2 regions of the Arthrobacter sp. 01N442 genome follow, and region 2 is predicted to be linked to the other one. Evidence: riboswitches for the same ligand, from Rfam matches in the RefSeq annotation. Region 2 holds a riboswitch; the other holds the start of a gene.
The links. A riboswitch is a leader RNA that binds a small molecule or an ion and turns the genes downstream of it on or off. The one in region 2 is predicted to bind thiamine pyrophosphate.
Positions count from the first base shown of each region.

Region 1: linked by a shared signal. The riboswitch ahead of AC1DNC_RS12490 (bifunctional hydroxymethylpyrimidine kinase/phosphomethylpyrimidine kinase) and the one ahead of AC1DNC_RS07640 (ECF transporter S component) in region 2 are both predicted to bind thiamine pyrophosphate.

Region 1 is NZ_JBFTRD010000005.1:260,573-263,965, reverse strand. Features, by position in the region: gene AC1DNC_RS12490 (bifunctional hydroxymethylpyrimidine kinase/phosphomethylpyrimidine kinase) at 250-1,839, opposite strand; TPP riboswitch at 1,889-1,986, opposite strand; gene AC1DNC_RS12485 (Rne/Rng family ribonuclease) at 2,130-3,393, opposite strand, start outside.
Region 2 is NZ_JBFTRD010000004.1:68,881-72,273, forward strand. Features, by position in the region: gene AC1DNC_RS07620 (MrpF/PhaF family protein) at 1-118, shown strand, start outside; gene mnhG (monovalent cation/H(+) antiporter subunit G) at 108-500, shown strand; gene AC1DNC_RS07630 (DUF4235 domain-containing protein) at 581-844, opposite strand; gene AC1DNC_RS07635 (heme-degrading domain-containing protein) at 886-1,425, opposite strand; TPP riboswitch at 1,549-1,692, shown strand; gene AC1DNC_RS07640 (ECF transporter S component) at 1,762-2,394, shown strand; gene AC1DNC_RS07645 (ABC transporter ATP-binding protein) at 2,408-3,393, shown strand, end outside.

The DNA.
Region 1 (3,393 bases), on a different contig from region 2:
TGAGCTATCCCGTGGAATGTCCTGCCCGTAATACGGGTGAACAGTTCCTCAAGGTCATAACCCAAGTGTTGGCGTAAGCACCGAAGATCTAGACTACGCTAATTTTGCCTTCGGTCGCAAACGAGGCTGGTCCCGGCGGGTAGTGCGTGACAGGCGCCACACCATGTCCGCGGGGGACAAAGTTGTGGTGTTGCAGCGACTTCCGGAACCGCGCCCCATTATGTTACCGGCTGCCCTGCTCCGCGCGGCTCAGGCGTGCAGCCTCGGCGCGTCGAAGAACTCGACTTCGTACCGGGCGGACTGCCGGAAGGCCACCGCCATGGCGTTGCGCTCCGCCTCGGAGCCGTTGCGGGCTGCCGCGTCCGCGTACCTGATCGCCTGCCGGGTCGACTCGGCGAAGGCCTCGTCGGCGTAGGTCCGCAGCCAGTCAGCATATGCGTGCCCGGCCGGTGCACCGGCGGTGAGGAAGTCGCGGTGGAGCGTGGCGCCCACCTCGGCGTAGAGCCAGAAGCACGGCAGCGCAGCCGCGACGAGCACGCCGTAGCTGCCCGCGAGCGAGGCTGCGTGCAGATGATCCACGTAGGCCTTGGTGACCGGGCCCAGCTGCCTCTCGACGGTGCGGCCGGCCAGCCAGCTCCGGTGGAGTTCGGATTCGACTTCGAGGCACTGCTGCGCCGAACGGGACCAGAAGAGCTGTTCGGCTTCCGACGGCGCCAGCGCCGCCGCACGGGAGAGCACCCTGGAGTAGCCGTTGAGGTAGAGGGCGTCCTGTGCGAGGTAGTAGGCAAACTCGTGTTCCGGCAAGGTGCCGTCCGCGAGGCCCCGAATGAAGCCCAAGGCGTAGATCGCCTCCAGCTCGTCCGCCGCGTGCCCTTCCAGCAGCGCCGCGAAGTGGCCCTCGGCGGGGAGCTGCGCACCGGCCGGCGAAGCGGCGGGCTGCAGGTGGTGGAAATGGTGCACCGGTCCGTTGCCGGTTCCGACCTCCAGGCGCCCTGCTTCCCGCAGCGCGCCGAGCAGCCAGGGTTTCACGTCCCGCAGCGATGTCTCCCAATCCCCCGTCCTGGCCTGGACCGTGGCCAGCGCCGAGGACAGCGAACAGCCGGTGCCGTGGCTGTTGCGGGTGGCGATTCGCGGGCCTGCCACGACCACCACCTCTTGGCCCAGCACTCCCCCGGTGTTGACGAGCGCGTCCGGGCAGCCGCCGGCGTCCTGGCTTCCGCCGTCGTAGGACCCGCCGACGTGGGTTCCGGTGTCCGGCAGGTGTCCGCCTTTGACCAGCACCGTTGTGCCGGTCAGCGCCGCGAGCCGTTTGCCCTGCTCCAGCGCCCCGTCCCAGTCCTGGGCGGCCGGTTCGCCGAGCAGCATGGCCAGTTCGGCCAGGTTCGGGGTGATCAGGTCCGCGAGCGGGAGCAGCTCCCGCAGCGCGGTCTCGGCGGATTCCTGCAGCAGCCGGTCACCGCTTGTCGCGACCATCACCGGGTCCAGGACCAAGACGCCGGGGCGCACCTTTTCAAGCCAGGTCCGGACGGCGTCGATCACAGAGTCGTCGCCAAGCATGCCGATCTTGACGGCATCGATGGTGATGTCATCGCTGATGGCCTCCAACTGGGCCGTCAGGAAAGACGCCGGCGGCACATGCACGGACCTTACGCCCTTGGTGTTCTGGGCCGTCAGCGCCGTGATGGCCGCCATTCCGTAGCCGCCGTTCGCGGCGATGCTTTTCAGATCGGCCTGGATGCCGGCCCCGCCGGAGGGGTCGGAGCCGGCGATGGCGAGTACCCGCGGGATCCTTGGCGTCCCCGGGGTTCCGGCGTCGGGCGCCGGGAAGACGGACTGCAGGAGGGCCGGGGCCCGGTCAGGTCCCGGTTGGGTTGATGAGAGCGCGGTCGTGGAAGACAAGAGACATCCCTTCGCCGGTGCTAACCGGACAGGTTCAACGGGTCTGGATCTCAGCCGGCTCGATGCGCGGCACCCCGTGTCAGTCCCCTAGCCTAGCGTTCCCCGCCGCCAGGCTTCCTACATGTCAGCCCAGTGGCCGGCCCGTTAACCAACTCGCGGGTACCGTCCGGGATCGACGTAACGCTACATCGATTCCGGACGGCACCCGCGAGCCGTGATGCCTGCTGGCCCTAGAGCTCCGACGCCGGGACGCCGACGCCGAGGATGATCGGCTTGTTGGCGGCCGGCTTGGTGGCCACCATGGCCTGCTCCGGGGCCTTCGCCTCGTGGACCGAGACGGCCGCAGCCGACGGAGCGGTTTCCCGCTGCTGTACGGACGTCTCGTTGGCGGCGCCCTGGGCTCGGCTGGCGCTCCGGTTCCGGCGCACCCGCCGGGCTCCGGTGCCGCTAGCTGCCTCAGCCGGGGCCTGCGCCTGGGGTGCGGCCGCCTTGCGGGTCTCCTGCCGGACCGGGGCCTGCGCCTGGGGTGCGGCCGCCTTGCGGGCTTCCTGCCGGACCGGGGCCTGCGCCTCGGGTGCCTTGCGGGTCTCCTCCCGGACCGGCGCCTGCGCCTCGGCGGTGCGTGCGCTCGGCGGCGTGATCCGAGCCGTCCGTGCGCGGCCGCGGCCACGGGTGGCACGGGAGGCGGCTGGCGCCGCCTGCTCCGCCGCGGGAGCCTCCGGTGCGGACCGTTCCGAGGACCGTTCCGCCGGACGTTCCGCAGTCTGGACCGCGTCGGCCGGCTTGCCGGCTTCGGCGTCGCCCAAGTGGGCGAACGCTTCGGTCAGCACATCCAGGGTCAGCGCAGGCTGCGGGGTTTCCTCGGCGTGCTCGACGAAGGGCAAGGCGACCTGTTCGCCGCCGAAGGTCAGCACTGCCGCGGGACGTCCCGCTGCTTCCTCCGTCGAAGCGAGCTCCACGGCGGCGTCGAGCGCTGCCTGGCGGGTCTCGGCGTCGGGAGCGGCTGTTGCCTCGCCGTCGTGCAGGTGGGCTGCGTGTGCTGCGGCGGCGATGTTGGCCAGCGCGGCACGCGTCGCCTCCGCCTTCGCGTGGCGCTCTGCCTCGGTGGGCTCGGCGTGCACGGCTGCGGGGGCGGACGGCGTGGTTTCGCCGGCTCCCTGACCGCCCTTGCCGCGGCGGCGCTTGCGCTCAGTGCGTGCGGCGGGCTGGTGTTCGGTGCGCGGGACGTGGTGTTCCGCGGCGACGGTGTTGGCGCGGCGGTGCTCCACGGGCTCGTCGTGGGTGACGACGCCGCGGCCTGCGCAGGCCTCGCACTGTTCGCCGAAGACTTCCAGCAGCCCGGTGCCCATCCGCTTCCGGGTCATCTGCACGAGGCCCAGCGAGGTCACCTCGGCGACCTGGTGCTTGGTCCGGTCCCGGCCCAGGCACTCCACCATGCGGCGCAGCACGAGGTCGCGGTTCGATTCCAGCACCATGTCGATGAAGTCGATGACG
Region 2 (3,393 bases):
CGTAAACCGGCACCTGAACAACCTGATGCTGCTGGTGTCCATCTCGATCATCGGCTTTGTCGGGTCGGTGACGGTGGCCCGTTTCGTGGCAGACCGGAGGAAGCCAAATGAGTCCTGAGGCGATGTCCGCCGACGCCGTGATCGACGCCGTCTCCGCAGTGTTCATGGTGGTGGGGGCGCTGATGTCCCTCGGCGCCGCGATCGGCCTGCTGCGGTTCCCGGACCTCATGAGCCGGATGCACGCCGCCACCAAGCCGCAGGTGCTGGGATTGTTCCTGCTGCTCTGCGCGGTGGGGCTGCAGTTGCGCACCTGGTGGGTATGGCCCGTACTCCTGGTGGCCTGGATCTTCCAGCTGCTCACGGTGCCGGTCTCGGCGCACATGGTGGGCCGCGCCGGCTACCGCACCAAGCACCTGCACCCGGAACTGCTCAGCGCCGACGAGCTGGAAGCCGTCGTCCAGCAGGCGGCGGGCAAAAAAGGCTTCACCGACGACGAGTGAGGTTCCCGGCCGCGGGCAGTCCGCCCGCATGGCGGTCCGACCAGGCCGGGAACCTCAGGTACTGCTCTTAGACGATGCGCCTAGACGATGTCTTGGGTCTTGGCGAAGCGGGTGATCGCCCGCTGTGTGCCGCGGTTGGCGAGGACCTGGATGATGGCGCTGACCGAGGCCGAAATCAGCGCGAAGGTCAGGGCCTGGCGCAGCGTGGTGGGGACGTCGTCGTCGTGGCCCTTGGGCGGCTTGTTGCCGGTGGTCTTTTCCCAGACGGTGTCGACCACCTTGGTGCCGACGAAACCGGCGAGGAGGCTGACTCCAGTGCCAAGCAGTTTGATGAAGATGTTCATACTTCGTACTCCTTGCGGGAGGAAACAGGGCTTCCCCTAGCCTAGCGTCCCGAGCGGCCGAGGATTTCGGAAAGTGCCTCGACAACCAGCTCGTGGTCGGCTTTCTGCGGCAGCCCGGACACCGTGACAGTAGCTACCACTCCGGTTCCCCGCACATAGATGGGGAACGAGCCGCCGTGCGCGGCGAACTCCCGCTGGTCGAACCAGGCGTTGTCCTCCATCCTTCCTCCGGCGGCGCGGGCCCGGAGGCCCACCAGCAGGGACGGGACTTCGTACCGCACGGCGGTGCGCTGTTTGGCTTTGATCCAGCGCTCATTGTCCGGCGTGGCGCCCTCCAGCGCGGCGTGGAACAGGACCTGCTCGCCCTTGGTGATGTCGACGGCGATCGGATGGGAACGCTGCCGGCCGAGCTGCACCAGCAGCAGCCCCAGGTCCAGGGCGTCGTCCTTGCTGAACGCCTGGAACTGCAGCTCGTCGATCTCCGCCAGGATGCGGCCGATCAGCGCCGCCAGGGATCCTGGCGGTTGCGGCTCCGCGGAATCCGGGTCGAAGTCGGGGGAAGTCACTGGTGAGTCGGTCAAGGGCTTCAGCTTCCGTCAGTGTCCGGTAATCGCTTCCTGGGCCGACTCTACCAAGCGGGCCGTTGCGGGGCACCGCCGAAGAGGGCCGCCGGGTGTAAACTGGGCCAGCCCACAAGGGCGAATTACATACGACAGGGGAGCGCCGCCGTCGGGCCATCACTGGAGCAGTCCAGGGAACCGTAGGTGGGCGCTGAGAGTGCGGACAGCCGCAGACCCTCGAACCTGATCCGGTTAGTACCGGCGCAAGGGAGTCGAGTTCTCAGGGTGCCCGGCACCCGTGGCGAAAGCCGCGGCGCCGCCGGAGCGCCCTCCCCTCCTGTACCTCAGGAGGACGACATGACTGACATTTCTGCGAAGCAGACGCTTACCGCCGGCAAGTACAGCTGGCGCGTAGTCGACATTGTGGTGGCCGCGTTGATCGCTGTTGCCGGCGGCGTGATTTTTTGGGCCTGGGACCAGGGCGCCAACCTCGTGACGGGCCCGCTCACCGCGGCCTACCCGCCGCTCACCGGGCTCTACGCCGGCGGCTGGATGATCCCGGCGGTGCTGGGCATGCTCGTGGTCCGCAAGCCCGGGGCAGCCCTGTTTTGCGAGGCGGTGGCGGCCACCAGCGAGCTGATCATGGGTTCGCAGTACGGCACCACCGTGCTCATCTCCGGCATTCTGCAGGGCCTCGGCGCGGAACTCGTCTTCGCCGCGTTCCTGTACAAGAAGTTCAACCTGCCCGTGTCCCTGCTGGCCGGCGCCGGCGCGGGCCTGTTCTGCGGCCTGAACGACTCCTTCCTGCCCTGGGGCTGGAACATCGCGTACGAAGCCGGGGACAAGCTCGCCTACATTATCTTCTGCGCCATCTCCGGAGCAGTGATCGCCGGCGGACTGTCCTGGCTCGCCACCCGCGGCCTGGCCAAGACCGGGGTGCTGGCCTCCTTCGCGTCCCGCAAGGCGGCATCGGAACCTGTGTTCTCCTAAGGAACGCATCCGCATGACATCCAACGACTCCGTGCGCCCGGCCGCGGTCAGTGCCCGCGGCTGGGGCTGGCGGCACGCCGGACGGTCCCGTCCCGCCGTGAGCGGCCTGGACCTGGACATCAGCCCGGGCGAGCGTGTGCTCCTGCTGGGCCCGTCCGGCGCGGGCAAGTCCACGCTGTTGCACGCCCTGGCGGGGGTGCTGGGCGACAACAGCGCCGCAGGAACTGCGGCAGCCACCTCGGCCGCCGTTCCAGCGGAGGCCGAGGACGACGACGAAACTGGCACCCTGCTCATCGACGGCGCCCCGCCGCGGGCCCGGCGCGGCCGGGCCGGGCTCATGCAGCAGGACCCGGAGACCCAGGTGGTGCTCTCGCGGCTCGGTGACGACGTGGCGTTCGGAGCCGAAAACCTCTCCGTCCCGCCGGCGGACATCTGGCGCAGGGTGGCGGAGGCGCTCGACGACGTCGGGCTCGGCGGCCTACCGCTGCAGCACCCGACGTCGGCGCTCTCCGGCGGCCAGAAGCAGCGGCTGGCGCTCGCCGGGATCCTTGCGATGCGGCCCGGACTGCTGCTGCTGGACGAGCCCACAGCCAACCTCGACCCGGCCGGGGTCCTGGAGGTCCGCGACGCCGTAGGAAGGTCCCTGGACAAGACGGGGGCCACCCTGGTGGTGGTGGAGCACCGGGTTGCCGTGTGGAAGGACTTGGTGGACCGGATCGTCGTGCTGCAGCCCGGCTCCGGGACGGACTCCGCCGTGCTGCTGGACGGGCCTCCGGACCAGGTCCTGGAACAGGCACGGGACATGCTCATCGCCGCCGGAGTCTGGGTGCCGGGCCACGTGCCGGCCACCCGCCCCCGCAACGCCGGAGCGGACGCGGAAGGGGATGACGCTGCCGGTGAACTGCTGCTGGCTGCCGAGGGGCTGGCCGTATCCCGGGAACGCCCGCGCCGCGCCGGATTGCTGCGGGGCTTCCACACGGTTCCGCCCGCGCCGGTGCA